4 regions of the Nanhaiella sioensis genome follow, and region 4 is predicted to be linked to each of the others. Evidence: predicted binding sites of a transcription regulator. Region 4 holds the regulator's gene; each other region holds the start of a gene.
The links. Region 4 encodes Rex, which represses fermentation and respiration genes when NADH is low (regulators of the CRP and FNR family bind a similar motif). Its sites were predicted from a motif close to TTGTGAAATATTTCACAA; they were not measured.
Positions count from the first base shown of each region.

Region 1: hcp (hydroxylamine reductase) is a predicted target of Rex. The motif match lies at 4,084-4,101, and genes of this name have one in related genera.
Region 2: V1503_RS03905 (TIGR04053 family radical SAM/SPASM domain-containing protein) is a predicted target of Rex. The motif match lies at 4,544-4,561, and genes of this name have one in related genera.
Region 3: qoxA (cytochrome aa3 quinol oxidase subunit II) is a predicted target of Rex. The motif match lies at 4,840-4,857, and genes of this name have one in related genera.

Region 1 covers NZ_JBKAEG010000001.1:4,548,441-4,556,339, forward strand. The annotation lists gene V1503_RS21505 (response regulator) at 1-29, shown strand, start outside; gene V1503_RS21510 (FxLYD domain-containing protein) at 368-1,168, shown strand; gene V1503_RS21515 (YppG family protein) at 1,558-1,989, shown strand; gene V1503_RS21520 (Acb2/Tad1 domain-containing protein) at 2,136-2,378, opposite strand; gene V1503_RS21525 (sigma-G-dependent sporulation-specific acid-soluble spore protein CsgA) at 2,415-2,666, opposite strand; gene V1503_RS21530 (hypothetical protein) at 2,684-2,866, opposite strand; gene V1503_RS21535 (hypothetical protein) at 3,148-3,297, shown strand; gene V1503_RS21540 (Hsp20/alpha crystallin family protein) at 3,475-3,942, opposite strand; gene hcp (hydroxylamine reductase) at 4,165-5,460, shown strand; gene V1503_RS21550 (Crp/Fnr family transcriptional regulator) at 5,728-6,420, opposite strand; gene V1503_RS21555 (DEAD/DEAH box helicase) at 6,560-7,899, shown strand, end outside.
Region 2 covers NZ_JBKAEG010000001.1:828,337-836,235, reverse strand. The annotation lists gene V1503_RS03940 (hypothetical protein) at 1-46, opposite strand, end outside; gene V1503_RS03935 (Cof-type HAD-IIB family hydrolase) at 394-1,212, opposite strand; gene V1503_RS03930 (metal-sulfur cluster assembly factor) at 1,553-1,864, shown strand; gene V1503_RS03925 (metal-sulfur cluster assembly factor) at 2,388-2,690, opposite strand; gene V1503_RS03920 (hypothetical protein) at 2,704-3,948, opposite strand; gene V1503_RS03915 (DUF2249 domain-containing protein) at 3,965-4,171, opposite strand; gene V1503_RS03910 (DUF2249 domain-containing protein) at 4,161-4,418, opposite strand; gene V1503_RS03905 (TIGR04053 family radical SAM/SPASM domain-containing protein) at 4,619-5,740, shown strand; gene V1503_RS03900 (oxidoreductase family protein) at 5,949-7,010, opposite strand; gene V1503_RS03895 (carboxylate--amine ligase) at 7,010-7,899, opposite strand, start outside.
Region 3 covers NZ_JBKAEG010000001.1:1,153,707-1,161,605, forward strand. The annotation lists gene V1503_RS05355 (hypothetical protein) at 356-580, shown strand; gene qoxD (cytochrome aa3 quinol oxidase subunit IV) at 935-1,237, opposite strand; gene qoxC (cytochrome aa3 quinol oxidase subunit III) at 1,241-1,843, opposite strand; gene qoxB (cytochrome aa3 quinol oxidase subunit I) at 1,827-3,809, opposite strand; gene qoxA (cytochrome aa3 quinol oxidase subunit II) at 3,799-4,791, opposite strand; gene V1503_RS05380 (globin domain-containing protein) at 5,359-5,745, shown strand; gene V1503_RS05385 (serine hydrolase) at 6,099-7,235, opposite strand; gene V1503_RS05390 (phosphotransferase) at 7,404-7,899, opposite strand, start outside.
Region 4 covers NZ_JBKAEG010000001.1:1,808,118-1,816,016, reverse strand. The annotation lists gene V1503_RS08335 (ABC-F family ATP-binding cassette domain-containing protein) at 164-2,095, opposite strand; gene moaC (cyclic pyranopterin monophosphate synthase MoaC) at 2,682-3,167, shown strand; gene V1503_RS08325 (redox-sensing transcriptional repressor Rex) at 3,200-3,838, shown strand; gene V1503_RS08320 (twin-arginine translocase TatA/TatE family subunit) at 3,934-4,113, shown strand; gene tatC (twin-arginine translocase subunit TatC) at 4,131-4,883, shown strand; gene V1503_RS08310 (DUF2161 domain-containing phosphodiesterase) at 5,057-5,791, shown strand; gene V1503_RS08305 (YdiK family protein) at 5,948-6,142, opposite strand; gene V1503_RS08300 (CPBP family intramembrane glutamic endopeptidase) at 6,146-6,904, opposite strand; gene groES (co-chaperone GroES) at 7,713-7,899, shown strand, end outside.

The DNA of each region.
Region 1 (7,899 bases), 2.7 Mb from region 4:
ATGAAGTAAAACAGTTCATCCAAAACTAAATATAACTGAGCCAAGAGTGTTGTTTGAAATCTAATAATCAAACAGTACTCTTCTTTTTTAAACCGTTAATTTATCAAACTTACATTTGTTATATTTTCCCATATTGATACATCAAAATACCCTTATTCTTTGTAAGAAAATTGTAAGTATCGTTTGATAATATCTTTTTGTAAGGCTGCTATCGTAAACTTTGTTGCTATTTTATAACATATATGGTTGGCATAGTAATCCAAAAAAAAACTGCAATGAAACTCAAGGTATATACATGCTTATTAACAACAAACCATAGCGGTAACAACCTTTTGAAATGACAAACAGAGATTATAGGGGGAATTTGATGAAGAAGTTAAGTGCTTTACTTGTATTCATGTCTGTATTATTGCTATTTATGGGATGTTCTAATGATGAAAAATTATCAGGAGCGAGCGGAGGTTCGGCTTCACCGACAGAAGATAGCAATACAGAAGAAGTTGAAGAAACTTCTGGAGTTAGTGTAGTTGAAGTTGAAGAAGAAGAAGCTGAAGTAGAAAATGTGAGTCTGGAAATTGTTCAAGATAACGGTATAGCTTGGGTTGATTCAATAGGTACTATTTGGTTACATTCTGCAGCAATTTATGAAAACACAGGTGAAGTACCTATTAAGATTGGTGAAACACAAATGAATTTTAAAGATCAGGAGGGAGGAATTTTAGGTACGGCAACGTGGATATATGCAGTACCAAATGTAGTTTTACCTGGTGAAAAAGCATTTGTTTCAGAAAGTGCAATTATTGATGGTATTACTGATGCTAGTCTATACAAAGAAACTACATATAATTTTGAGTTTAACGAAACAACTGAAGATCCTAATTTAATGGAAGTATCAGCGATTAAAGGGGTAAAAGGCGATGAATGGACCCCATATAGAGTAACAGGCTTAGTGAAGAATACGAAGGACGAAAAACAAGAAAGTATAAGTGTCGCAGGTGCTTTATATGCAGAGGATGGAACATTATTAGGTATTTTAAATGATTATATTGATGTTGGTTTAAATCCAGGAAATGAAGCAGGATTTGAATTATTATATCCAGATATTCCGATTGAATTTGCTGATCAAGTAGCTACAATTGAAGTGATGGCATATGGTTGGAATGATTAAGATATTGCTATTATGCAGTTAATATAAATAAGGTAGATTGGGTCTTATCATAAATTTATTGCTTTTGTTAGGCACTTGGCATCCCAATTGTTTCTTTCGATAATTAATTAGATACATGAAAGAGTATTGTGACTGTTATTGTTTAAAATAGATCGCATGATAACTAGTATTATACTTAATCGAAAACAGACCTATTCTAATAAACATATTTTATCATTGATCCCCACCCTTGCAGGTGGGGACTTTCAATTTTGTGAAGTAGCTGTGTTTAGGCTCGTAGCCTTGAATCAGAAATGAGGCTCTTTTCTCCACACGAATTTCAGCACAACACATCTTGCTTTGACATACATTATTAAGGCCAATATTAATTCCTATGGAGGGAAATAGCAATGAGTGTGATGCATCAAAGAAACAATAGGTACCCATTCCCGCCAGTTTGGCGACCACCATTTCCACGACCACCATTTTCGCAAGGGCCTTTTGTACCTTTTCAACCTACTAGTCCAATTCCACCTACGACACCATTTGCACCATTTTCAATTTCACCAGGAATTCCTGCCGCTCCTGTAACACCGTTTCGGCCAAGGCCAAGACCAAGACCAAGACCAAATACGTTTCAGCCGTATCCAACACCATACCCATTACAACAACCTAATATGCAGCAACCTCAGCCTGGTTTCGGATCTATCATGAATCATTTCAAAAAAGATGACGGTTCTTATGACTATAGTAAGATGATGAATACAGCAGGACAAATGATGGGGGCGATGAATCAGTTTAATTCTGCTTTTAAAGGTTTTTCATCATTAATAAATCTATGACCATCTTTGCCGCATAGAAATGTTCCGAACGTAGTTTGAACCTTGAGAAAATGGTTAACTGCTAATTGATAGGATGACTCTTTGTTAAATGGGCAGAAGCTATATTGGTTCGGGGAATTTCTGCCCTGTAAGTCATCCTCTCTGCTCTAATGTTTTTCTAATTCAACTCTTTCACGTCTACAATGTAAAGCATAGTTAGCTGCTTCTAGATTTGAAATGGCTAGTGAATTTTCCATGCTGTGAAAATCGCCATTTTGAAATGCTTTAAGCTTATTGATTAAGATAGGAAGAACGTCTTCTACTTGACAACCGTTTATCCCATTTTTATCGATAGCACCATCTTGAAATTTAATATTAATAAAATTATCATTGTTACGTGTCAGCTTCATCACCCCATGACCTTTATTATTGACTACTCATTATTACTAATACAGCAACTCATAAACCTCATTCAATTGCTCTACACGTTTGAAATCTTGTTCATCTAAAGCATATATTATTTCATCAGGTAAAACCTCATCTAAAAATGATATTTCTTCTTCATTTAATTCTTTAACAAAATCCCCTTCACTGCGATACGTTTTTGCAAGAAGTTTTTCATATATTTGTTCCGATATATTGTGTTTATCTAAATAGTTTGATAATGTTTCTTGTAAATATCTTAATGTCTTATCCATAATGTTTGACACACCTTTTATGTTTTATCAAAATACTCCGTAAACTCCTCAACATCTTTCACATTTTCATTATAATAGGGATTTTCCTCAACACTCGTTTCAGGATCAAGATTTGTCTTGATTACTAATCTTGGCTCTTCTGATGGGTCTAGATGAGTTTCAGTTTGTATATGTTCTGGATTTTCATTCTTTTTATTCACTACATCCACCTCCTACATATAACTTGCTTTTAATTTTTAAAAATATGTAATTTATAGTATGAAATATGAGGTGTATAATCTTTTTTCATGCGTCACAGACTATGTATTGGAGCAAAGGTCATGTCAATCCGTTGCTCCAAATGAATTGAAAAAGGAGGAGCATAGGTGACAAAGAAGCAAAATAAACCACAAAAAACAAACATGGAATTTGGAAACCAATTTACACAAAAACGTCCTAAAAAGGAAATGAATAATAAAAACGATAACTAGGAGGAATATGAATGACTAATCAAAACAATAACCGAAAGAGACAAAATAAATATCCGAACAATAGGAATGAGACTGAATTTGCTAATGAGCAGTCCATTCAACATGATTCAACTCCAGAAAATAATCCGAAATACGGAAGTGAATCTCACAAAAATTCCTAATGGAATACATAAAAAGCAGCGAATGAATATTTTCTTCGCTGCTTTTTTATTTAGTATTGATTTTTTATACACTAGCGTTCGTGGAACTTTATCTACTCTTAGAATTATTGAGTTGTATTTATACTCATCATTCTGTTTAATAGCAAGAAGGTTTACGAAAGAGCTTTTAATGAAGTTCTATTCCTGAATGGATATCCGCTTGCGTTGTTGGCGTGGAATACGTATATCTAGTAGGCCGTCCCTAAATGTTGCCGTTACGTTTTGCTCTGGGATTTTGTAGGGAACGTGAACGGTTCTTGAAGCCTGTTGGAATGTATGCATTTTTTGGTACGTTTGTTGTTTATCATTTGACTCTTCAATTATTTCGCTGTTATTAAGTGAGATCGTTACATAATGTTCGAAGAATTCAAGGCTTATTTGCTCTCGCTTAACACCAGGTAATTCTGCATTAATAACATACTCTTTATCTGTTTCAAATGTTCGTATAGGTATTTGTTGAATGAAGAGGGGCTCTCTAAGTAGGTCATCAAGAGACTCAAATATTCGTTTAAAAGGATTTTCACTAATGAATTCATTCATCGATTTGATTAAGCCATTGAATTCGTTCTCTAGATTTTTAGATAATTTATTATTGTCTGAACTCACAACTTTCACCTCAATTAAAAAAGTTTATTCGCTATAACTTATGCGCTTCGTTCGGAAAGGGCACAAAAAAACACACAAAGTATCTCATGTCATGTAATGATAAAATGGTATAAATGTGAACATTTTGTAAATTATGCAAAAAAGTGATTAACATCACAATTGATAGTATGCGAAAGATGTATGCTAAAACATGAAAATTCCGTTTTTAAAGGGGAGATAGACATGTTTTGTTATCAATGTGAACAAACTCCATCAGGAGGGTGTAAAGTGGTTGGTGTATGTGGAAAGGATGAAACGATCGCAAGCTTACAAGATACAATCGTATTTGGTTTAAAGGGCATCGCTGCATACCGGACACATGCTAATCAACTTGGATATACCGATCCATTTGTTGATGCAACGACTCATGAAGCACTTTATATGACGTTAACGAATTCAAATTTTAATGTTGAAGAACATATTGATATGGCAATGAAGGTAGGGCAAGCAGCAGTTCGTATCATGGACGTACTTGATAAAGCTCATACTGAACGTTTAGGTATACCCCAGCCAATAACAGTTTCTCAAAATAAAATAGAAGGAAAGTGTATCGTAGTAACTGGTCATAATTTATTTGCTTTGCAAGAGTTGCTTGAGCAAACAAAAGGGAAAGGGATAAATATTTATACTCACTCAGAAATGCTCCCTGCACATGGTTATCCAGAATTAAAAAAATATCAGCATTTAAAAGGGAATATAGGAAAAGCATGGTATGATCAACGTAGATTATTTGAAAAGTTTCCTGGTGCTATTTTAGCAACCACAAACTGTGTAATGCCGATTAAGGGCACGTATGCAGATCGAATGTATTCATATGAAGTAGCTGGCTTGGAAAATGTTCAAAAAATAGAGAATGATGATTTCACTCCTTTAATAAATAGAGCACTCCAATTACCAGATGCAAACATTGAATCAGAACAAACATTAGTAACCGGCTTCCATCATGAAACAGTATTAGGCTTGGCACCTGAAGTTATCCAAGCAGTTAAGGTTGGCAAAATTAAAAGGTTTTTTGTTATAGCTGGATGCGATGCTCCAGGAAAAGGTGGAGAGTACTACCGAGAGCTAGCTACATCTTTGCCACCAGAAACAGTTATCTTAACTACATCTTGTGGGAAGTTTCGTTTTAATGATGTAGACTATGGCACGGTACCAGGGACAGAAATTCCTCGCTATATTGATTTAGGTCAATGTAATAATTCAGGCTCAACGGTAAAAATAGCACTTGCTTTAGCTGATGCTTTTGAATGTGAAGTAAATGATTTACCAATCAGTATTGTTCTTTCTTGGTTCGAACAAAAAGCCGTAGCAATTTTACTTGGTTTATTTAGTTTAGGCATTAAAGATATTCGCATTGGGCCTAAGCCACCAGAGTTTATTTCTGAGGGAGTCCTGAACGTTTTACAAGAAACATTCAACCTCCAATTAATTGATAATGCGCAGGACGATATGGAACAAATGTTATCCTTAACCATTTAGTTCACTAAGGTAAGTTTGTTTTTTCGGATGACCAATTTACACTCACTCTGAGTAATAACAGTTTGGGAACATGAAAAATGAGTTGCTGCTCTAGCAACTCATCTTTTTGGTTGTCTTTGCATTAATTGTTGTTTTCGTATAAGAGCTAAATTTGTATATAACCGCGATTCGGATGTTTTTCTATCTTCAAAGTTTTGGACTTCATATAGAAATTTACCTTATTGTCCATTTCGTAATCGCTTTTGAAAAGATCTTTTAGCCTTTAACTCACAAGATTTCTGATTCGAACTTACTTACATCAATAACAAGGTTGCCATCGCAATTCACTGTAATATATCCTTGTTTTTTAAGCTTTGTGATCGTTCTACTTATTGTTTCCCTAGTCGTACCAATCATATTAGCTAGTTCCTTATTGGTGAATTGGGTCGACAGCACTCTAGTATGGTTATCAACTTCCGTTCCGTGAGTTTCTGAAAGTCTTAATAACAGCTTAACGATTTGTTCATATGTATTATTTAAAATTTGTTCTTCAAGTCTCTTTTGTAAATCGATAATTTTTTCACCCATCACTCTAAATAGTTTAATACAAACTTCTGGATGTTGTAAAAGTAATTGTTCAAAATTAGAGATAGAAATTGCTACAACAGCAGTACTTTCGACAGCGAATGACGAAGCTGGATAATTGCCTTTTCTAAAAAAACCTACGTGTGGAAACATATCTCCATCACTTAATACAGATACAATCTGTTCTTTCCCTTGAATATCATTTTTATATATCTTTACCTTACCAGTATGTATAAAATACACATAATCTAACGGGTCTTCATGCATGAAAATATGAGTCCCTTTTTGGTACGTTCTGGTGATTGCAATATTTACAATTTCCTTTAATTCAGTATTTATAAGTTCTTTAAATAAAGGTACATTTCTTAAAACGTCTTCAATAGTTTGTTTATTCATTTCTTTCCACTCCACAGTATTTTCATTATATTTATTTTAACAGATTTTATAATTTGGCGACTAAAAACTTTCATTGCGAACGTTTATTCGTTACAATAAAATAGATGTGATATTAATTAAAATAGGCGGTGAACAGGTAGTGAATAAAAAGTCGCTGTCCGACATTATTGACGAACTAAAAGTAAATGATAATATTATACATTGGCATGAGGTAGAGCCAGAGAAAGCAAAAACAATGAGGATACCTGACAGTCTTGACTCCAGAATTAAAACAGCTTTACATAATAGGGGTGTAAACTCATTATATACACATCAATGTACGGCATATGAAGCAGTTCAAGATGGACAGAATATTGTAACGGTGACCCCAACTGCATCTGGAAAGACATTATGCTATAATCTTCCAGTTCTTCAAGCTGTTGCACAAGATGAAATGAACCGCGCATTATATATTTTCCCTACTAAAGCGTTAGCGCAAGATCAAAAGAGTGAATTAAATGAGATCATTTCAGAAATGGGGATTGATATAAAAAGTTTTACTTATGATGGTGACACCTCTCCGACGATTAGACAAAAAGTAAAAAAAGCTGGACATATTGTCATCACCAACCCTGACATGTTACATTCAGCTATACTTCCTCATCATACAAAATGGGTTAGTCTCTTTGAAAACTTAAAATATATCGTAATTGATGAATTACACACATATCGCGGTGTGTTTGGAAGTCATGTCGCGAATGTCATACGCAGGCTTAAAAGAATTTGCAGTTTTTATGGTAGTGATCCGATCTTTATTTGTACTTCAGCGACTATAGCAAATCCTAAGGAATTAGCTGAAAGGTTAACAGAAAGCACAATGACCTTAATTGATGACAACGGTGCACCTAGTGGCAGGAAGCATTTTGTTTTTTATAATCCGCCTGTTGTAAATAAACCTTTAAACATTAGAAAAAGTGCAACGGTTGAAGTCAATGATCTTGCACAAAGATTTTTAAAAAATCATATTCAAACAATTGTTTTTGCAAGAAGTAGAGTACGTGTTGAGATTTTATTAAGTCATATCCAACAACTAGTACAAAAAGAACTCGGTTCAAAATCTATTAGAGGATATAGAGGCGGTTATTTACCGAAGCAACGAAGAGAAATTGAGCAAGGTCTACGCAATGGGAACATAATGGGTGTAGTGAGTACGAATGCTTTGGAATTGGGGGTCGATATTGGGCAGTTACAAGTGTGTGTCATGACAGGATATCCTGGAAGTATTGCAAGTACGTGGCAGCAAGCTGGACGTGCAGGTCGTCGTCACAGTGAAGCACTTATTATTATGGTAGCTAACTCTACTCCAATTGATCAATATATTGTGAACAACCCAAACTACTTCTTTGAAAAATCACCAGAATCTGCAAGAATCAATCCAGAAAATTTAATTATACTAGTTGACCATCTAAAATGTGCAGCTTATGAATTACCCTTTAGAGA
Region 2 (7,899 bases), 980 kb from region 4:
CAACACCTTGTTGAACGAAGCGTTTGGATTTATTACGTTTACCCATCAGTAGCCCCCCTTAAATCATCCTGAAGAAACTAACTCAACAAAATCGATTTCTAGGTGTATATTGAAAATGTTACTTGGTTAATCTTAAGCTACACTCGATTGATTGAGTCAGTATCATTTATATTTTGGCTAACAATTGTTTATATATACATGAATGATTAGGTTAAGGCTCTTATTATAAACTTTGTTGTTATTTGTAAAAAATATTATTAGACGTGATTTGGTAAAAGACAAGGTGCTCGAGTAAGTCTTTATTTAATCGTACATTAGGTAACAAAAAATGAAAAAATTTCATTTGTTATAGGGCTTTAAATGTTAGTTAGAACATTAAATAACCATTATCATTTAGTTATCAAGTTTTAATATATTAGCTAAAGCCTTACCGACTCCATCTTGTTCGTTTGTAGTGGTAATATCTTTAGCAAGGGACTTTAATTCATCAATTGCATTTCCCATAGCAATTCCAAATCCAGCATAATCAATCATTTCTAAATCATTGTCTTCATCGCCAAAAGCTATTATGCGGCTGCGAGGAATTTGATAATAGTCAGCAATTTTTTTCAAACCAACGGCTTTATTTAATCCAGCTTTTACAATCTCTATAATGTGCCATGGTGCTCCCCATTTGCGATGATCAATCATTTCTGCATGTACATCTGATAAATAAGAACGAATTTCTTGTACGTGGCTCTCTTCTGCATGAATTAAAATACTCGTAGGGTCGTGAGTTAAAATTTGCTTTAAGTCACCTGTTTCAATTTTCGGGTTGCCAAAGTTAAAGATATTTAAATACTTTTCATCATGATAATGAAAATAAACATCATCCATCACTTCAGCTAAAATATTCTTAATATCATATTGCTCACTAGCTTCCACGATATCCTTCGCTGTATTTAAATGAAGTGGGGTATGATATAATCCCCAATTGTGATCGATTGGATGATGAACGAAGGCACCATTAAAATTAACAATGGGTGTTTTTAAATTAAGCTCATTATAATAAATTTCACTAGCTCTATATGGTCTTCCAGTTGCAATAACAACAATATGACCTGCCATTTGAGCCTTCATGATCATTTCTTTCGTATATGAGGAAATCTTTTTATCATCAGTTAATAAAGTACCGTCTAAATCTAATGCAATTAAATGTTGTTGAAAGCTCATAATGTCTCCTTTGTAAAAATAATTTATCTTACATAATAAAACATTTATTATACTATTTACATAGTAGAAAATAATCATCGATTGTTTTAAGTGTACCTTGAATGGAAAAAATTTGTCCACTATTTTGTAATAAAATGAAAAATAATAAGAGCAAGTACGATTCATTAATATCTCACGATGTTAATTCATTCTCATATCGCTAGTATTTGCGACAATAAATGTAACAAATCGTTCATATTTTCTATAAGAAAATGTACTGAAAAGAAGTAATTTTTTTGCTAATTAGTACATATATGATATAATGAAAATGATTCTCAAGTAGGTCGAAAGGGTGAAAAACATGGATAAAGCTTTAGAAGAAAATTTAATGGGCGCACTTGAAAATGTGCTTGATCCAGAGTTAGGTATTGATATTGTTAATTTAGGCTTAGTGTATGGTGTTGATATAGATGATAATGGGACTGCGACTGTTACAATGACTCTCACTTCTATGGGATGCCCATTAGCAGGAACTATTTCTGAAGATGTAAAGAGAAATTTAGCGGATATACCAGAAGTAAAAGAGACAGAAGTTAGTATTGTTTGGAGCCCACCTTGGAGTAAGGATCGCATGTCAAGATATGCAAAAATTGCTTTAGGAGTTCATGGATAATCATGTAGTAAAATACATCTGATGTATAAATATTTTAGATATTATTGTAAGAGAGGTGGAGATTAAATAACTTCATCTCTCTTTATGCTGCCATAAGTTAAGCTTTTTTCTATTCTAGCCGAAAAAATGACTTAGCTTTGTTACTTTTTACGCCTAATCTATAAGATAAAATTGTTGTTTTACTACTGATTAGTCATCGATATATAGAAGGAAAGATGCAACTTTGTTTATTTCTTATGAAAAAAATAACAATTCATGAAAAAAAGCCCTTGGCTAAGAGCGGAATTGTTTCTTGTTTCAAAAGTAATGTTGTTAGGGTAAATGGCTAGCATCACAGTTTCAATATGATGCTATTTTTAACAAATTTGTACTATAAGAAGTAGCTTTAAATGTTAGTCATCATGTTATAGACGAAAAGCAACAATCAATGCGAAAACAGCCTGCTATTAAGATTCAACAACCAATCAGGTGGAGGAGAGTTACCACCTGATTCACCGAGTTCGAGTTTATTTACATGCAGTCACTATATTCCTTGTAAAGTTTGTAATGCTCTTTGTGACATGCGTTGCGGTGTCCATGCTGGCTCCCATACAAGTTGCACGTTAACTGTATGAACCTCTCCCAGTTGCTCGATAACATGCTTAACACCATTTACAATGCTATCGTGTAAAGGGCAACCAGGGGTAGTTAATGTCATGATAATTGACACATCATTAGCTGTGGATATAGTAACATCATAAATCAAACCGAGGTCAACAATATTTATGTTTAACTCCGGATCAATTACTTCATATAGACGACTGTACACTTTTTCTGTTAAGCTCATTAAGATCTCCTCCTTATTTCCGAATGACGTTGCCAATTGAAAAACAAAAGGTGGCAGTAGTTAATAACATTACTAATTGACTGATCGTATATAACGGAACACTCTTTACGATAATAGATAAAGCTATTCCAACAATGCTTATTAGAAAAGCAAGAAAAGTAGGTATGCTCATTTTCTCATTAATCATATCTTTTAACGTAGGAACAGATTCTTTACCTATCTCTTTGCTATATCGATGCGTCCACCATAAAAACGGAACTATTTTGTATAGGTATCCCATAATACTTAACACAATCCAAGCGATAATATAGAGTAATATAAGTATTGGAAACCAATGATGGAGACTAGGGAAAAAAGAGATAATCATTGCAAAAAAATGAATGAAAAACCCATTTATAATAGCTAATAATGAAAACATAAAAGGTTTATCAAGCTTCTTCTTAATTCTTTTTGTAAGAATGGTATATATATGCCCCGTAAATAAACTAAAGCCAATGAATAATCCACTGACACCTATTGGTAATAAAGTTGAAATATCTAGTAAAAAAGATAATGCTGTTAAAAATAATCCGCATACATAAGCACTATATACCCAAGCGGCTAATTTCATTGAAAATCCGTGTGCAAGAGCAAACATCGGCACCATTTTATAAGAAAAACCAAAAATCAATAAAGTAAACCAGCCTGTGATTCCAAATAAAATATGTGTTTTTAACAGTGGGATATGTTGAAATAATACTGTTCCGAACTGCAAATTATATGCTAACAATATCCCTAAAGCCAATGTAAGCAATAAGCAAATGAGTGCACTGCCAACAAACAATGTAAGTATATTGAATTTTTCTTGTTTTTTCATAGTCATCAACATTTGAATGATAAATAATAATATTGAAAATAAAGCAATACTTCCACTGTATAGAATTGTTTTAGGTGCAAATACAAATGATAAAGCCAGGCTAGAAACTCCTATAGCACTTAAGAAAAATTGAAGAAAGCCTAAGCGTTCACTCCAAATAGGAGTAAGGAAGACAACAGGAACAAGTTGGTACATTGCCCCCATAGCCACCATCACTGCCCATCCGAGAATAAGCAAATGTGCACTACTCCATATTTCAGGTATTCTATATAAACCTTTTACGATATTCTCACCTTGAAAAACCAGAATAAATTGACTTGCTAGAAAGGCTAATAAACTAAAAAAAATAAATAAAAATGGAAGCTTTATATTCGTTTCAGTCGTAGCTTGCTTTGGAAACATAAAGTATCACCCGTTTTCATCTTCTAATATCAATTTGATAAGTACCATCGTCTAGCTGTTTAGTATGGTGCGTATACTTGAGTTCATCCAATTGCTCATATAAGAACATAGGTCGTCTATCATTAATAATTGAAAGAACTTCGTTATCTTGAAGTTTTTCCAATGCTGCAAGTGTTCTCATCATTGGTTGGGGAGGCTCTAAACCTCGATTATCAAGAATCATTTTTCTCACCTCGCACGAAGGTCACTTTCCAATGCTTTGCTGCTATCTTCTCAACGGTATAAGTAAAACCTTTTGTTTTCATAATTGTAAGTAGCGGTGTAGGTTTAATAGGTGCGTGTAATATAAAAATGTCATCATCTTTCAATGAAGAAACAGTATTTGTTATTTTTTGAAATGGCTGAAGCTTTTTATTTATATCTTCTCTCACATCTAACTCAACGATGTTCTTTGCTTCTATATCGTTCATTTTTTATTCCTCCTCGTCATATCCTTTGATTTAATGATAATAATTTTCAATTATGTTTGGTGTGATTCAGTTCACTTGTTAATAATTTTTTCAATAGTTACCATTCACAATTTGTCCACAAGAATATGTGATGCATATCACATACATACTCAAATCAAAATAATTACAATATTTACATGAATGTTGAGGAGGTAGTCCTTATGTTTGATCGAGATTTTAATAAAAATCCATTTATAGTCATTTGGGAATTAACGCGTGCTTGTCAATTACACTGCTTGCATTGTCGAGCAAAAGCTCAAACTAGACGGGACCCTAGAGAATTATCCTTTGAGGAAGGTAAACAATTAATAGATCAGATTTATGAAATGGATAATCCAATGTTGGTGTTTACAGGTGGAGACCCTTTGATGAGGGAAGATGTATATGATATTGCAGATTATGCGATAAAAAAAGGTGTAAGGGTATCCATGACACCTAGTGCCACTCCCAATGTAACTAAACAAGCGATTGAGAAGGCAAAAGAGGTTGGTTTAGCACGGTGGGCTTTTAGTTTAGACGGTCCAACTGCTGAAGTACATGATCATTTTCGTGGAACGAAAGGATCATTTGATTTAACAATGAATGCCATAAAATATTTACACGAGTTAGAAATTCCAGTGCAAATTAATACAGTGATTTCTCGCTACAATGTTGATGTGCTAGAAGAGATGGCTAAGGTTGTAGAAGAGTTAAAATGCGTCCTGTGGAGTGTATTTTTTCTCGTTCCTACCGGAAGGGGGAAAGAGTCAGATATGGTATCCCCAGTACAACACGAACAGATTTTTCACTGGCTATATGAATTAAGTAAAAAGGTACCGTTTGATATTAAAACAACAGCAGCACAACATTATCGTCGTGTCGTTATTCAACAGAAAATGAAAGAAGCAAAAGATACAGATCGAGCTATCCGTTATGCAGATGCCTTAAACGAAGGAAAAACGGGTCAAATTGATGGTTTAGGTCGAGCACCAAAAGGTGTCAATGACGGCAATGGTTTTGTTTTTATATCTCATATTGGTGATGTATTTCCTAGTGGATTACTGCCTGTCAAAGCTGGAAATATTAGAGAGAAGACATTAGCGGATATTTATAGAAATTCTCCTATCTTCAAAGATTTGCGAAATCCAGACAAATTTAAAGGGAAATGTGGTGTATGTGAATTCCGCTTTGTTTGTGGTGGCTCACGTGCAAGGTCGTATGCAGTGACTGGAAATTTTTTAGAAAGTGAACCATTCTGTGTGTATATACCGAAAGCATTGCGGTCAAAATCAGTGAATACTTAATATAACAAGCTGAAGTAGGTGTAGCCTTCCTCTATATCTTTGAGTGGGATACACCTTTTTGTATGTAGCTATGTTAAAGCTCGGCCTCTTTTCATAACTAGCGTTAACTGTAGCTTTTCTTCGTTAACAAGATAGCAATTTCGTACAATCTATAATTTTTGAATAGTGCCTTTTTAACGAACGTTTTGTTTGAACATCTAGAAAAGCATTAGCTATAAAAATTGAGTTCTTTACCCCAAATCAAAACTTTGTCTAGATAATAGGTAAGCAATACACCTTTGTTACCATCAAACTCTTTTTGTAATTGTACTAGTAAGCCAGTTTCAAGGACGTACTGTAAATAAGACATTTTATATAATATCATAGGGTCACCTTGAAAGGAGATTCCTCTTTTGTTCATTTCCTTAGTATATAATTGAACACAATGGTTTCGAATGCTATCATCATTGTTTTTCTCGGAATTACGTAACCCAAGATATCTTTCAACTAGTAAATTGATATCAAACCAACCTGATGCAAATCTAGACGATTCCCAATCAATCATTTGAATATGGTTGTTAGTATTTTGATGAAAATGATTGCAGCATATATTTTGTAAATGAAGGTCACCGTGTACGATGCATTGTCCATTCTTTACTAGTTCAGAAAATGATAAAGAGCTTTCACTTAATATTTGTTGTATTATGCTGTGCGTAGGTTCTATCATTTTCTTTAAGCGCTTATGGTGTAACGCATCAATAAGATACAATTTTGTTTTTTGTATTTTAGCTTGTCTTCGTGTTTTCATTTTCTTCGAATGAAATGTTGGAAACCAGGGGTTAAACAAATCGATATTATCGTAGAAATTTTGCTCATATGAGTGGGCATGTAATTTTGCAATTGTTGGTATGATATAGTCAAAATGATTTGGAGGAGGTATTCGTCCACGCAAAGGCTCAATATATTCTATTAACATCCATGTTTCGTTATCAAATATATTTGACTTAGTTGCGTATATTGTTGGCATGAACTCTTTTAGAAAGGGGAGAGCTTTTTCATATAAATTTATTTCTACAGTATTTCTATTTTTTGACCCTATATAACGTTTAAAAATAATTGGTTGAATACCTAATTCTGTTGAGATGTCTAATTTATAAATCATACTTTTCGCAGATGCTCTTAATTGCTGAATTGAATCAGGAACAAATGACTTAAATTTGCCAAACTTATGTTTTATTTGATGATGAAAATCGGTGTTTTGAAAAACCTTTTTAATGTAGGCGATATCCATTATGTGTTTTCTTCCTGTTTTTTAGTTTTCCATGAATTATAAAGATGAGAAAATGTACTGCGCAAAAATGGCATCGGGTCATCCCATGCGAATAGTGCATATTGTTTGTTTCCAGATAGTCCCTTCTTGAAGTCATTAAAAGTCATTTCACCATATTCCCTTTTTTGGAGGTAGGCAAGGTAATACCGTACAAGATAAATCCATTTAATGTCTTCTATTTGATACAATCGCGGTTCAGGGTCTTGACCTGTTAAGTATAGGTAGTATAAATAAGCAAAATCTATACCACAAGCCTCTGTTAAACTATGAGAAAGCCATAATCTAGAATTGATCTCAATAAACTTAAGTTCACCATCACGGGGATCTTTTTTAAATTCGGCCATGGCTACTCCCCTACACTCCAATTCTTTTAGAAATGGTAAGCCAACATCAATAATTTCTTCATCTCTTTTGCTAATAATGAGGGCACCTGTACCCATATTTGGCGGGAATTGATGAATTTTTTGTAGTGTGAAAAGAGCCTTTACATTCATATCTTCATCAAGAAAAGTCGCCAGTTTGTAAAAAGTGCTGTCATCACCGGGAATAAATTCTTGTAGCATTAACTCACCAAATTGCCGATAGTAAGGAAAAACAGTTTTTAATTCTTCTGCACTATGAACCATAATAATTTTTTTATTAATATGTTGACGAAACTTATGTCCATAAACAGGCTTTATAATACACGGAAATGTTAATTTGTTAAGAATATCTTCCAATTCCTCTTCCTGATCTAAAAAAAAAGTTGTCGGGCATGGAATATTATACTTTGTAGCTAGTTCATACGTTAAACGTTTATCGATTAATGCATGAATAGTTGAGTGCTCAGGTAATAAAAATAAATAATACA
Region 3 (7,899 bases), 650 kb from region 4:
ACGAACGTTATATGTAGGTGTGCTTATATCTAAGTACGAAAAGCAACAATCGGTGCGAAAACAGCCTTTTACAAAAGAACTTTAGACAAAATTTGTTGTTAACTCAAGTGAATTTTGTGGAATTGACAACGTTAAGAGGCAACGAAAGTAGGCTAATGTTTGCAAGTTTTGTTTGCCAGCGGAAATACACCATTTATATAACCATACGAGTTGTAAAAATATATCATTTCAAATACTTATTCTAAAAGTATTATTCCTACCGTTTTTGTTCGTGAATAAACATATTTATTTTTCAAAAAAAGTTTGACAATTTTGTGACAAAAGATAGAATATTCTTATAAGGGGATGAAAATTTATGAAGAAAAAACCACTTGAGTCACTATTGTTTATGAAAAAAATAACAAGTGTTGGATTAATATTAGGTTGTATTGTTTTTTTATTTAGTTTTTTTGTAAGCGGTATCAAAGGTGATTACGTACTATCAATAGGGCTTAGCATTATGATATCTTCAATGATCCTTTTCGGATTTGGTCTTAGTTTAAATCTCATGGAAGCAGTAAGTGATCGCAGTACCTCTTAATGATTTTTAATATTCATTTTTAGATAGTAATGAATCGTATAGCCATATACGATGCTCACAAATAATAAAGGGTCAGACCTTACTCTATATCTCGAAAAGCATGCTAGGTAGTAGCAAACCTAGTATACCGATATAGAAAATAAGACTGACCCTTTTCGTTATATTTATAAGGTTAATATTGTTAGAATCTAGTGTCATGAAGACCCGTGCCATTCAGTAATGGTGTTGATGAAAGGCTGTTTCTTTTCGTACTAAGAATGATGGATTTCATAGAAAGACCCAACTTATTGTCCATTTTAGTAACAGTAGTAAAAGAGCCTTATGAAAAAAGCCTTTAACTAATTTGGCTAGTCATTAATGTGCTGCATGACCTGCTGTCAACACCCAAATAGAGCCTACAACAATAACAACAGCTATAAAAACTCCATAACCAATATTAATAATGTTAGCCTTCCCATCTTCCCCTTCGGTCATATGCATAAACATGAACAATTGTAGCCCTGCTTGAATAACTGCTAAAGAACCGATGATCCACATAATTACATTAAACGATAAGTTCGTTTTAAGAGCTACTCCTGTAGCTATAAAGGTTAGTACGATGGAAGATATGAAACCTAATACGTGCCCAGTAGGAAAACGATTTGTTTTACTTGCCATAAATCACACCATCCCTTTTAAATACACAAATGTGAAAATAAAAATCCAGACGACATCTAAGAAGTGCCAGTACAAGCTAATGATGAATGTTTTTCTAGCAGTAACAGGTGTTAAGCCTCTTCTTAGTAACTGTATAATAATGATCGTTACCCAGCCGATTCCAACCGTTACATGGAGTCCGTGTGTACCTAGAAGCACGAAGAAGCTTGATAAGAAAGCACTCGTTTGCATCGTAGCACCTACACTAACATAATGGATGAATTCAGTAATCTCCATGTATACGAACCCTACGCCAAGTAATACTGTAATAATAAGCCATGTAAGCAGGCCTTTTAAGTTTTGTCTTCTCATTTCAAAGATGGCCAATCCGCAAGTAAAGCTACTCGTTAATAGCAATAAAGTTTCAATCATGACATCCTTAATTTGAAAAATATCTTCGGGCCCTGGTCCACCTGCTGTACGCCCCCCCAGAACACCGTATACCATAAACAATGTAGCAAACAAAACAATCTCAGCACCTAAGAAAATCCAAAAACCAAAAATATTCATACGGTCTTGCTCTGTTTGATATTCAAGTGGTAAGGAAGTATCAACCTTTGCTGACATGATTGTTCACCTCTTCTGCTTTATTTCTCCAAGATTTTTCAGTCTCTTTTATTTCTTCTACAGGTATATGATAACCATCGTTATAATCAAATGAACGAATGATCAGCCCCGCGAAAATACCCACTGCCGCTATTGCTGCAGCAATATGCCATTCAAATACGAGGAAGAATCCTGCTATACCGAAAACAACAGCCATATAAAATGGAAGCCCTGAATTGCTCGGCATATGAATTTCTTCAATCTCATTACCCTTCAGATCTAGTCCTTCTTTGTTCTTCTTCATGTGCCAAAAAACGTCCAATGATTTTACTTCTGGTAGTTTTGCAAAATTATAGTATGGTGCTGGCGAAGCTGTTGCCCATTCTAATGTTCTAGCATCCCACGGATCATTTGAAACATTGCGATCAGCATGGCGTATGCTCCAATAAATGTTATAGCAGAATACAGCAAATCCAATAGCAAGTATGGCTGATCCGATCGCTGAAACTAAGAACAGTGGTGCAAAACCTGATTCTACTGAAAAAGTATATGAGCGTCTTACTGCACCATCTAATCCTAATAAGAACATTGGGAAGAAGGTTAAGTTAAAACCAATCACAAATAACCAGAAATGATATTTTCCTAGTCTCTCATTTAGCTTAAAGCCAAAGATTTTAGGCCACCAATAATATAGACCCGCAAATACGGCAAACACGACACCAGGTATTAATACGTAATGGAAATGAGCAACTAAGAACAGCGTATTATGATATTGATAATCTGCTGCTGCCATCGCAAGCATAACGCCAGTTACACCACCGATAACAAAGTTTGGCACAAATGCTAAAGCCCATAACATCGCATTAGTAAATTTAATTCTTCCTTTTCTCATCGTAAATAACCAGTTAAATATCTTTACACCTGTAGGTACAGCAATTAACATCGTGGATATGGAGAAGAACGAATTAACTGCAGCTCCAACACCCATTGTAAAGAAATGATGCACCCACACAAGCATACTTAAAAATGCTATGCCGACAATTGAGAAAACCATAGATTTATAGCCAAATAGAGATTTTCTTGAGAAGGTCGCGATTACCTCTGAGAAAATACCAAACGCAGGTAATGCTACAATATACACTTCTGGATGTCCCCATAACCAGAACAGGTTTGCCCATAACATATCTGATCCGCCAGCAGACAGTGTAAAGAAGTGAGTACCATACAAACGGTCAAATGTCATTAAGCCAAGCGCGACCGTGAAAATAGGAAATGCAGCAACGATAATGACTGATGTAATGAAAGATGTCCAAGTAAACATTGGCATTTTCATCAATGTCATGCCTTTTGTTCTCATTTTCAGGATCGTGACAATAAAGTTGATACCTGTCATTAATGTACCGATACCCGCAATTTGAAGCGCAATGGCATAATAATTGTTTCCGATACCTGGACTAAACTCCTTACCAGCTAGCGGGAAATACGATGTCCAACCTGCATCAGGTGATCCACCTATGACGAATGATATATTAAATAGCATAGCTCCACTAAAGAATAACCAAAAGCTTAAAGCATTTAATTGTGGGAATGCTACATCTCTCGCACCGATTTGTAGAGGGATGATCACGTTCATTAAACCGATTAAAAACGGCATAGCCATAAACAAAATCATGATCACACCATGAGTTGTAAATATTTCATTATAATGTTGAGCATCTAAAAATTCCATTTCAGGTCTAGATGTTTGGACTTTCATCATAAGACCGTCTATCCCACCACGGAAAAACATTAATACTGCTGATAGGATATACATAATACCTATTTTTTTATGATCGACTGTCGTTAACCATTCAGTCCATAACCAACGCCATTTTTTCAAATAGGTTACAACACCTATAATACCTACCGTTGTGAGTAAAATTGCGATTTGTGACCCTAGAATTAATGGATCACCTGTTATAAAAAACTCATCCCATTTAATGCCCACCGTGATCACCCCCGTTTTCCTCTTCCATGTTCATATCATCATCTTTTTGAGTGTCAGTAGAATCATTTTTATAGTTGTCTTCTTCTGAGAATATCTTTCCTTGATAGCTATGATTCTTATATAATTCAGGATTTGTATACGTTTTAGAGTCTATATCAGCATGGTTAACCCACTCTAAGTGAGTATTAGAATATGTTAATCTACCTAAATGTGTTGGCAAAAGAAGCTCTTCATACTCCTCCTCAGTTAATTTAGGAGCCGTTTCCTGCACTTCCTTTTTCCACTCCTCGTAGTCTTGTGGCGTCTGTGCTAATACTTCAAATTCCATTTTCGCATAACCCCGACCATTGAAGTTCGTATTTCTACCTTCAAAAGAACCAGGATTATCCGCTACAACAAATAAATCTGTTTCCATTTTATTCATTGTGTATATTTGTCCAGCTAAAGCAGGCACCCAAAATGATTGCATCGTTGAAGCTGATGTTAATTTAAAGTGAACTGGTCTATCAGCTGGAATATTTACATAATTAACTGTTTCAATTCCATCTTCTGGATAACTAAAAATCCATTTCCAGTCGGCAGATGTCACATGAATGACAACTGGCTCTTGATCTTCGTAGCCTTCTGGAATTTTTTCAAGGTCATACAGCGTAGTTACCGTAGGAATTGTTAGAGCAACAAGAATAAGGACTGGAATGGCGGTCCAAATAATCTCTAGCAATGTACTACCGTGTTCTTCTGGCGGTTCATAATCCATATTGTCTGGTTTTTCTCGATATTTCCAAACGATATAAGCAAATAAACCGAACACAACAACAACAATTAACAGCATCCATAAAATCGATTGATTAATTAAGTTGGCGATACTTCTTGCTGCAGGTCCCTGTGGATCAAGCACAACCAAATTTGTTTCACAGCCACTTAGAAACAATACTGGGAGAGTTGTTAAAAACAACAAGACAAGTCCCTTGTTAAACTTCATGTTAATTCACCCCAAAAGTTAAGTATACTTACTAAAAATTTCGTGAATATGTTCATTTCTTCACAACCGATTGTTCGGTTTTTCACAAACTTTGCTAATTTATATCAATAAAAAACATTAACACTGTGTAAATAATGATAACATGATTCTATGAACACTTAAGTCTGTAATTGTGACAAAATACGCAAGGAATTTACTGGAGAAACTACATTTAATTTCACCATGATATTTAAAGTCATTTTACCGATTCTAATTTTCCCATCATGCCTATTTTCGCAAATGAAAAATGTACATTTTGGCTTGATATGACTCTTCCTGTAAGAGTGAAATGGATAGTTGCTACTTGATACGAAGCCTTTGTGGCAAAATTCTAACCCTGATTTTTTAGATGAAATTCGTACCGAAAACAACAATCAATGTGAAAAAAACTCAGCGTTCATTATATAAAATTCATATACTCTGTAGTGATTCATATCACTAAAACACGTATTAACAATTGGTATAGTAATAATGTGAATAAAAAATAACTTACACAATGATGTGTATTGTATAAAGTTGGTGGATTTTATGAACAAAGGTATGCATTCACTATATGAATTAATTGGTGGAGAAAGGGCTGTTCACAGTCTTGTAGATGCATTCTATCCAAAGGTTTATGCAAACAAAGATTTACAACCGCTGTTTAGTGGCGATATAAATGAAATAAAAAGAAAACAACAAATGTTTTTAACACAGTTTTTAGGTGGACCCACTCTATACAGTAATGAATTCGGACCACCTGCTATGCAGCATCGCCATCTCCCATTTGAAATTACTCCTGTCAGAGCTCAAGCTTGGCTGAATTGTATGAAAGAAGCGTTTGAAGAAACTGAGTTAACTGGACATGCTGCTGACATGTTCTACGACCGACTGAAACAAGTGGCTGCAATAATGGTAAATACACATACTAAATAAACTTGAATTTTTGTAAATGAAGTAGAATTTAATCTCCACATGCGAAGAAAAATCTACCTCAAGACACAGACTCAAAGAGATCGTGAATAATAAAATTAAGCTGCTACGCAATGTAGCAGCTTAAGAATCCCATATATTAGTCCCAATTAGTAGCCCTAACACCATAAAGCTTGCGATGAATAGTGTCACAGATAATTCTTCCATCATGATCCCCCATTATGTACATTAATCATATTTGTTACGTGCTCATAAAATATTTTACTTCTATTTATAATAAGGTTAGCATGAACAATCATAACAATTGACAAGGAAATTCAAACGTTTTATGTCAATAATGTGAAAATTATTTGAACCTATTCATGGTTATTTGTTAGTGATTTAATTCTATCTCTAAATTGACTGTCACGTAAAACTGATAATTCGAACTCATTTAAACTACTTGAAAGTTTAATTGATTCATAGGTATTTAATTGATTAAAAAAGATTGCTAGCGCTGTTTGATTCCCATTTTTATCAGTAGCATATAGGGCTTTTGTCAATATGTATAAAGTTGAACCACCTTTTTGCCCTGCATGTTTCAACCATTGTTGATTAGCTGGATTTTCCATTAATCCTTCCATTACAGGATGTAAATGCTCTTGTACTTCAGATGAAAAATATTCACGACTATTAATCTTCTCCATAATACGTGCGTAATTATAAGTCGTTGATGTACTAAACCGCTCTGAAAACATTCGATCAAAGTCGCTATCATGCCAAGTTGAAGGATCTGCTTTTTGTTTATAAATGCTCGCACCATTACTTTTAAGTTTTTTATGTATTTGATTAGCTAACTCTTTCCACTCTACTGAAGATAAATCTTTAAGTGTTTCTTTCACTAGTTGGTGCTCTTGTTTGCTTGTTATTTTTCCGTAGTTATTAGACTTTACTTCGTATGGAATATATAAACTAGATACGAATGGATAGATTTCTTCATGATTATCCAGTCCCAATTTTTTTATTAGCTCATTAATTTGATCTAATCCAAGCCTCATCATTAAAAATTCTGTATTTGCATTTGAACTAAACTGAATCATACCTTTTACAATTTCTTCAAGTCTAACAGTGTCATTTTGTATTAGGTCTAGTTCTTTCATACGCTCTAGCCAAGCGTTGTGAGCACCTCCATCTGTATTGGGAACATAAAATTTTTCTAACACACTAATTTGAACAGTTTCATTTGATGTGACTAAACCTTCAGCTGCTTGTTCCGCATACTCAATTGCGATAATCGTTTTTACTGTACTAGCTAAAGGCATGTTTTGATCAGATCTAATATCCCCTATTACCTCACCATTCTGGATTAAATAAAGTGATGATTTTTCTTTATTTTCCTCCAGGAACTTTAAGACATAATCAGTGCTTGGTGTGTATATCCAGCGCCTTATACCCCAAATAATAACAAGAAATATAATAACTGCTATACCGAGAATTTTAAGAACTAGAGTCATTTCTTCACCACCTCGTAATCTACAAATATTCCATATATATTAAAATAGGAAAAAATAATATATTTCAGTTATGCAATACATGCATCTGCACATAAAAAGGGCTAAACTCAAAGATGCGTTCATAACTACAACGGTTGTAGTCACTCCGCTTTTTGAGTAACCCTCAAATTATAGTGAGTATTTTACTGGATTAAATGCTGTTAAAGAATATATAAACTTCTTTTGTCGCTCTGTTTCATCGTCTTCCATATCAACGATTGCCCACAACGCTTCATCAAAATAAACGAATAACAATACGTCTTGCCATAATATTTTTTCTTCTTCAGTTAATGTAATATATTCAAAATATCCTTTTGTAAATTCAGTCCATTCCTCTTCAGTAAACAACCTGCTAGGTGCGGTTTCTATCTCAGTATGGAATAAAATTAATGCTAATGCTAAGTCTACAATTCTTGGAACAATTCCTCCATTGTCTGGATCAATTAAAACTGGATGATTATCTTTTTCGTAAACTAAATTACTTGCTTTATAATCCCAGCTTGCATTAACCATTGGTAGCGTTTTTTTCTTTAAACGAGAAAAATCACTCGTTAAGAAATCTTCAATACGACCTTTTAATATATTAAACTCTTTTTTCTCTGGACGATTTTTTAATAAGTTAGAT
Region 4 (7,899 bases):
AACGCTTGTCGAGGCAAAACAGTCGTCTCCGCTTTTCTTCATGTTCAGCTCCAGCGCCTATCCCCTCTAGTCACTTCGCCATTTTCCATGAAGGCAAAAAGCACCTTCACAGAAAATGCCTCCAGTGCTTGTTAGGGATGAACAAGACGCTTGCGCTTTTCTTCTAAACATGGAGTGTTTCCCATTCGGTCATTAATTGTTCTAGTTGCTCCTGGTACTGTGAGTTTTCTTCATTAATCAAGGCCACTTTTTCGTGATCTTGAAAGATAGTTGGGTCACATAATAGAGTTTCATTTTCATCTATTTTTTGTTCGAGTTTTGATATCTCCATTTCTAGTTCTTCAATTTTTCTTTTTCTCTGACGCTGTAATTTCTTCATTTCCTTGTCTTGTTCATAAGTCAGCTTTGTCTGTGTTTTATCTTCCTTGATTGAAGGATTGACCACTTTTTGTTCATTTAACAGCTTGATTTCTTCAATCTCTGCTTTCTTTGATATGAAATAATCATAGTCTCCCAAATATTCAGTAATACCGTTTGGAGCAAGCTCATACACTTTCGTCGCTAGTCGGTTAATAAAATAGCGGTCGTGGGAGACGAATAGAATTGTACCAGGGTAGTCAATCAATGCATTTTCTAGAACTTCTTTACTATCCAAGTCTAAATGGTTGGTAGGCTCGTCCAAAATTAACAGATTAGCTTTTTGTAACATAAGCTTTGCTAACGCAAGTCGTGCCTTTTGGCCGCCACTAAGTGTTGATACCGGCTTTAACACATCATCACCTGAAAATAAAAAGTTGCCTAACACTGTCCTTATATCCTTCTCCGGTTTTGATGGATACTCATCCCACAGCTCATTAAGAACACTTTTATTAGAACTAAGATTTGCTTGTTCTTGGTCATAGTAGCCAACTTTAACATTTGAACCAAAGGAAAATTCTCCTTGTAGGGCTTGTATCTTATTAATCGCTGCCTTGAGTAAGGTTGATTTCCCAATACCATTTGGACCTACCAAAGCTACACTGTCACTTTTCATGATTTGAAAATTGATATGTTGGATAATAGGCTTGTTGTTTTCATATGAAACAGAAATGTCATTGGCTTTCAAAACTTCATTTCCACTTTGACGTTCGATGTCGAAGTGGAACGAAGCTGATTTTTCATCTCCAGCAGGCTTCTCTAGAAATGTCATTTTTTCTAGTTGTTTTCTTCTACTCTGTGCTCGCTTTGTTGTTGAAGCTCGTGCTAAGTTTCGTTGAACGAAATCCTTAAGCTTAGCAATTTCACCTTGCTGCTTTTCATAAAGCTTTAAATCGTGTTCATAATTTTCTGCTTTCTTCTTTAAATAATCACTATAATTACCAATGAATTTTGCTGAATTAGTTCGAGAAATTTCGTATACTTGTGTAACGACTTTATCAAGGAAATAACGGTCATGAGATACGATGAGAATAGCTCCTGGATAGCCGAGTAAATATTGCTCTAACCAAGTGAGTGTATCAATGTCAAGGTGGTTAGTCGGCTCATCTAGTATTAATAAATTAGGCTTTGATAATAATAGCTTCCCTAAAGCAAGCCTCGTTTTTTGACCACCACTTAATGATGATATAGGTGTCGAATAATTGAAGCTTGAAAACTGGAGTCCATGTAGAACAGCTCGTACATCAGCTTCATATTGATAGCCACCTTGTTCTTTATATTGAATTTGTAAATGATCATACTCTTTTAATAGTTTGTCGTAATCTGCCTTGTTTGACATTAGGCTTTGATTGGACATTTTCTCTTCCAGTTCACGTAAGTCTATCTCCATTTTTTTTAACGGTTCAAACACGGTTAACATTTCTTCCCAAATAGATAAGTCTGAATCTAAGCCACTATGTTGTGCTAAATATCCAATAGAAATGTCTTTCGGTTTCATGACGCTTCCGCTATCATGAGACATATAACCTGCTATTATTTTCAATAAAGTTGATTTTCCAGCGCCGTTACGGCCAACGACAGCAATCCTATCTTTCAATTGTACTTCTAGCTTTATATTCGATAAAATAAGGTCAGATCCAAAATATTTTGTGAGCTGATTCACTTGTAACACTATCATGTTAGTTCACCTCTGTTATAATAGTTTTAGTGTATCTTAAAATGTATGAAATGAGCAATATTCTTTCACTGGATTCCAATGTTTACTTATCAAAGGCTTGTGAAATGCATATTTTTAATAATAGTTTAGCTTATTTTGTATGCGCTTTCTTACGGAAGTCATATTAAACTTAGGTTGTAGACGTTATAGGCTCTTTTCGTAAACTTTGTTGCTATTGTGAATAATTTAGGACAGCATAAAATGAACTTATGCAATTGACCTCATTTATAATGAGAAAAGGTGCCTACAACCGCTAAGTTTATACGTATTTATTTCTTAGAACGAAAATCAACAATTAATGCGAAAACAGCAGCCATGTATTGAGACACAAATACGAATTATTATATCGTTTGTTGCAGCTTCTCATCATTAAAACTATGACAATGGGCTAAATTATTCGTTACAATTCACCATTTATGAAAAAAGCCATGTACTCAAAAGGTGATAGAAATGGCCTTGGATGTACATATAGTTTTCACGCCTTGTTAAAGTAACGACAGGATTGTAAAAATAGTGTAGTATAGTCATATTGAGAGGTGAAAAGCAAGTGTCTTCATTTACACATTTTAATGATCAAGGTAGAGCAAAGATGGTTGATATTTCTGAAAAGGGCGAAACATTTAGAACTGCTATAGCGAGATCAAGTATCTCAGTTAATCAAGAAATTTATGAACAGATTATTCATTCAAAAATAAAAAAAGGGGATGTGTTAGCTGTAGCTCAAGTGGCTGGTATTATGGCTGCAAAAAAAACAGCAGATATTATCCCAATGTGTCACCCAATTAGTTTAAAGGGTGTCGATATCACGTTTACATGGGAAGAAAAAAAGCAATTATACAAGCTTATTATTATCGTAGAAGTTAAAACTAAAGGTAGTACAGGTGTTGAAATGGAAGCTCTAACTGCTGCTAGTACGTGTGCCCTAACTGTTTATGATATGTGTAAAGCAGTTGATAAAGGTATGGTTATTGGTCCAACTTATTTATTAGAGAAGACTGGTGGAAAGAACGGAGACTTTATTAGAGAGCAGTGAATGAATAGCTGTTTGAATGTGGGGGAATAGAAGTGAATAACGAACAAACAAAAATTCCACAAGCTACTGCAAAGCGTTTACCATTGTATTATCGTTTCATCAAAAATCTTCATGCTGCAGGTAAGCAGCGCGTATCATCTGCTGAATTAAGCGAGGCTGTAAAAGTAGATTCTGCAACAATACGTAGAGATTTTTCGTATTTTGGTGCTTTAGGTAAAAAAGGATATGGTTATAATGTTAATTACTTATTAACGTTTTTTCGACAAACACTTGATCAAGATGAACTAACAAAAGTGGTGTTAATCGGGGTTGGGAATTTAGGTACTGCATTTTTAAATTACAACTTTATTAAAAATAATAATATGAAAATTGAACTTGCATTTGATGTTGATGAGCAAAAAATTGGCACTACAGTTGGAGATGTTCCTATTTATCATATGGATGACTTAGAAAAATATATTACCAAGGATGTAAGTGTCGCCATCTTAACTGTACCTGCACCAGTTGCGCAAGGGATGACTGACCGTTTAGTAGAAACAGGTATTAAGGGTATTTTGAATTTTACGCCAGCTCGAATTAATGTACCTGACCATATTAGGATTCATCACATTGATTTAGCAGTTGAATTACAATCTTTAGTTTATTTCCTTAAAAACTACCCAACTGAATAGTAGCTATATTGGCATTATGGTCGTTTACATGATCACCGAGTTATAAAAACAATATATGCTTTATAATGATAGATCAGGAAAATTATTTGTAATTTATGATGGAGGTGAGACCAATTAACATAGGAATTGGAAGTCTTATATTAATTTTAGTGATCGCACTCGTTATCTTTGGTCCAAATAAGCTTCCTCAATTAGGAAAAGCTGCTGGAGAAACACTTAGAGAATTTAAGAGAGCGGCACAAGACATTGCAAATGAAAATAATAAAAAGAAGTAACATTAGGATGAGAAAGTATGAATGATAGTAAAGAAATGTCTGTATACGATCATATAGGAGAGCTAAGGAAGCGTCTAATTATCGCAGCCGTTTTCTTTGTTGTGGCTACAATTGGAAGCTTTTTTTTGGCTGAGCCAATCATTGTCTATTTACAACAGGCTGATGAAGCAAAAGAGCTGACGATGAATGCATTTTCCTTAACTGATCCAATAAAAATTTATATGCAATTTGCTTTTATTATAGCTTTTGTAATTACTGCACCAGTTATTTTATACCAGCTTTGGGCGTTTATTAGCCCAGGCCTATATGAAAAAGAGCGGAAAATCACTTTAAGTTATATACCAATATCAGTGTTACTATTTTTAGGTGGGGTTTCGTTTTCCTATTTTATTCTATTTCCATTTGTTATTGAGTTTATGACGAGGATATCTGAACGCCTAACGGTTAATCAAGTTATTGGGATAAATGAATATTTCCAATTTCTATTCAAAATCACTATTCCATTTGGAATATTGTTTCAGCTTCCTGTCGTTGTGATGTTTTTAACTAGACTTGGCATAGTCTCGCCTATGTTTTTAGCGAAAATAAGAAAGTACGCATATTTTGTTTTACTAGTTATAGCAGCATTTATTACGCCACCAGAGCTCATTTCACATCTGATGGTGACGATACCTTTATTTATTCTATATGAAATAAGTATCTTTATCTCAAAAATAACCTTTCGCAAAGTGGAAAAACTAGAACAGGAACTCATGGCTGAAAATGAGTAACAACCATACCATAAATCATAATAAAGGTAATCAAAGTGAGTTTTTACAAATTGTAGAGGCTCACTTTTTTTATATAGTAAATCTAGCAGGTGTTATGTGAATTTATTAAATATAAAGGTCGTATGATTAACTAATATTTAAGCATTGAATAAATGAAGAAAGTAATGATGTTAATGAGCAATAAAACAACAAAATTGTATGAGGTTGATTTATATAAACCTATTCAAGAGCATTTTACAGAACAGGGCTATGAAGTATATGGAGAAGTCAATCATTGTGATATAGCAGCTATAAAAGACGATGAGCTAGTTATCGTGGAGCTTAAGCTTAATATAAGTATAAAGCTGTTAATACAAGCTACTAAAAGGCAGCGTTTATCCGATCAGGTGTTCATTGCTATCCCGAGACCTACATATTCTTTGCGTTCTAAAAAATGGCAGGATATTTGTTATTTGGTCAGAAGGTTAGAATTAGGCCTTATGATTGTAACTTTCAAAAATGGTATTGCACAGGTAGATATTATTATAGCTCCAGCTGACTTTGATCGGAAAAAAAGTATGCAAAGAAGCAAGAAAAAAAGAGATTTACTTTTAACTGAAATGCAAGGAAGGCATCGTAACCATAATGTTGGTGGGAGCAAGAATCAAAAAATTATGACGGCGTACAAAGAAAACTGTATTCATATTGCCTGTTGTCTCGAATGTTTCGGCCAGTTATCAACAAGTGATCTTCGCGAGATGGGAACGGGTGACAAAACTGTATCCATTCTTAATAAAAATTATTACGGCTGGTTTGAAAGGGTTCGAAGAGGAACTTATACACTTAGTGATAAAGGCAAGAATGAGCTAATTTCATATCCACAACTTGTTCACTATTACGATGAATTAATAGCACATAAGCTTGGTTAATACAGAGAAAGGTATTTTGAATAACTGATATGTATATAGAGAAGAAAAGGTCTCCCAAACATATTCGTGTTTGCTCTTATTACGAAAAGCAACAAATAATGTGATAACAGCCATAGAATAAAACAACCTTCCCATTAACTAGGAAGGTTGTTTTAACTATTTTATTTTTTTCAGTTTGTTATGAAAGATAAACATACGAATAGCCACTCCAAAATCAAGAGTGGCTACAAAAGACAATATGAGAGTGGGGAAATTCCAAATTGTTTCTTGAGCTGATTGAATTGCGAGATATGTGAAAACGATCCCTATAAAACTATATATAAATCCAAAAAATAAAGGTGAGCGGCGCATATGTTAAAGTCCTCCAATAATCGACTGCATTTGTTCCAGTTGTTGTCGCATTTGTTCAATGTCATCCTTGTAGATAGTTTGTATTAAGACCACAAATGTATTCATTGAAACGTGTGCAATAATAGGTACGAGTATTCTTTTTGTTTTCACATAAAGAAAGGCAAAAGTAAATCCCATTGAACTGTATATGAGAATATGCTCTGGTTCGCCATGAACTAGGGCAAATATGACAGAACTAATAAGTGCTGATATCCAAAAATTATACTTCTTATACAACGAGCCAAATATGATCTTTCTAAAAATGATTTCCTCTAATATTGGTGCAATGATTGAAGTGACAATAATGAATAACGGGACTAATTCAAAAATTCCGATAAGCACTTCAGTATTTTCTGAGCCCGGATTAATTCCAAGTAACATTTCAATATTTGCTGCTAAAGATTGTGCAAATAACGCAAGGAAAATACCTGCGATTGACCAGAAAATGGCTTTACCAGTAGAGGGATAATCTTCAGGAATCACTCTATTAATCATATCTTTTTTCATAATGAAGAGAATTATCATTAATCCGAGGATAAAGCTAATTACGGCCCAATAACCAACCCTAATGACTATTGCAATATCATTTGATTGTGCTTTTTCGCCTACACCTAAAATTTCTAATAATGGCACACCTAAAGTCGCTGAAAATTGGACAATAATATACGCGATAATTACATACCAATAATGTCTTTCGAACGGTGGAAATATTTTTTTAATCAATAAAATAATCTCCTTTAAATGTTTGTTCATGCTGCTTTGATCTCTAATAGTATTTTGTTATTTGGGAATGTTTTGTTCCCCTTCGTAGCTTTTAGAGGTCACCATGTCATTTTATCAGAAAGAAAAATCCCTATTCAAATGATTTATCTTAATGATTTGACATTGTTAGCTTTTACAACTATTTTCATCATAGTTGTCCGATTAAAATATGCATTAATAATGTATGTCCAATACGTACAGGTTAGTACAATACTTACCGTATTTTATCACAGTATTCTAATTTACTCATGTATATTATGTTTTTTATGTTTATTCCTCCGTATTTGTGACATAATTTTAAGGGGTCAGATGATAAGGATATTTACATATGAAGTTATCCATTTTATTTCAAGCATGCAAAACCTACTTAACGTTCCAATAGACCAATAGTAGTAATATTAATTCTACAAGGTCCTAGACATAGGGCGCTGTTGATATAAATGATGTTTTTTATCCTAAGATTTTGCCAAGTACTTAACTAGAGTGACAACCGAACAAAACACTTTCTATGGTTTTATGCTGGTCACAATAACAATAAAGTTTACGAAGAGAGCCTTATAAAAGTAGGACGAATGTTGTGGTTATACAAGGGAGAACTTGTCTATTTATGGGGTATATATGAAATTAGGAATTTTTTTCTGCTTTAGACTTGCAAAAACATGTGAGATTCATTAATATAATAGTTGTGTTAGCACTCAAGTATAGCGAGTGCTAATAGAAGAATATTGAAAAATAATACCATTTAAATTATTTGAGGAGGTTGTTTCACTTGTTAAAGCCATTAGGTGATCGTGTTGTTATTCAAATTGAAGAAACAGAAGAAAAGACTGCAAGTGGTATCGTATTACCGGATACTGCAAAGGAAAAGCCTCAAGAAGGAAAAGTTGTAGCTGTTGGTTCTGGTCGAGTATTAGACAGCGGTGAGCGTGTAGCTCTTGAAGTAGCTGTAGGTGATA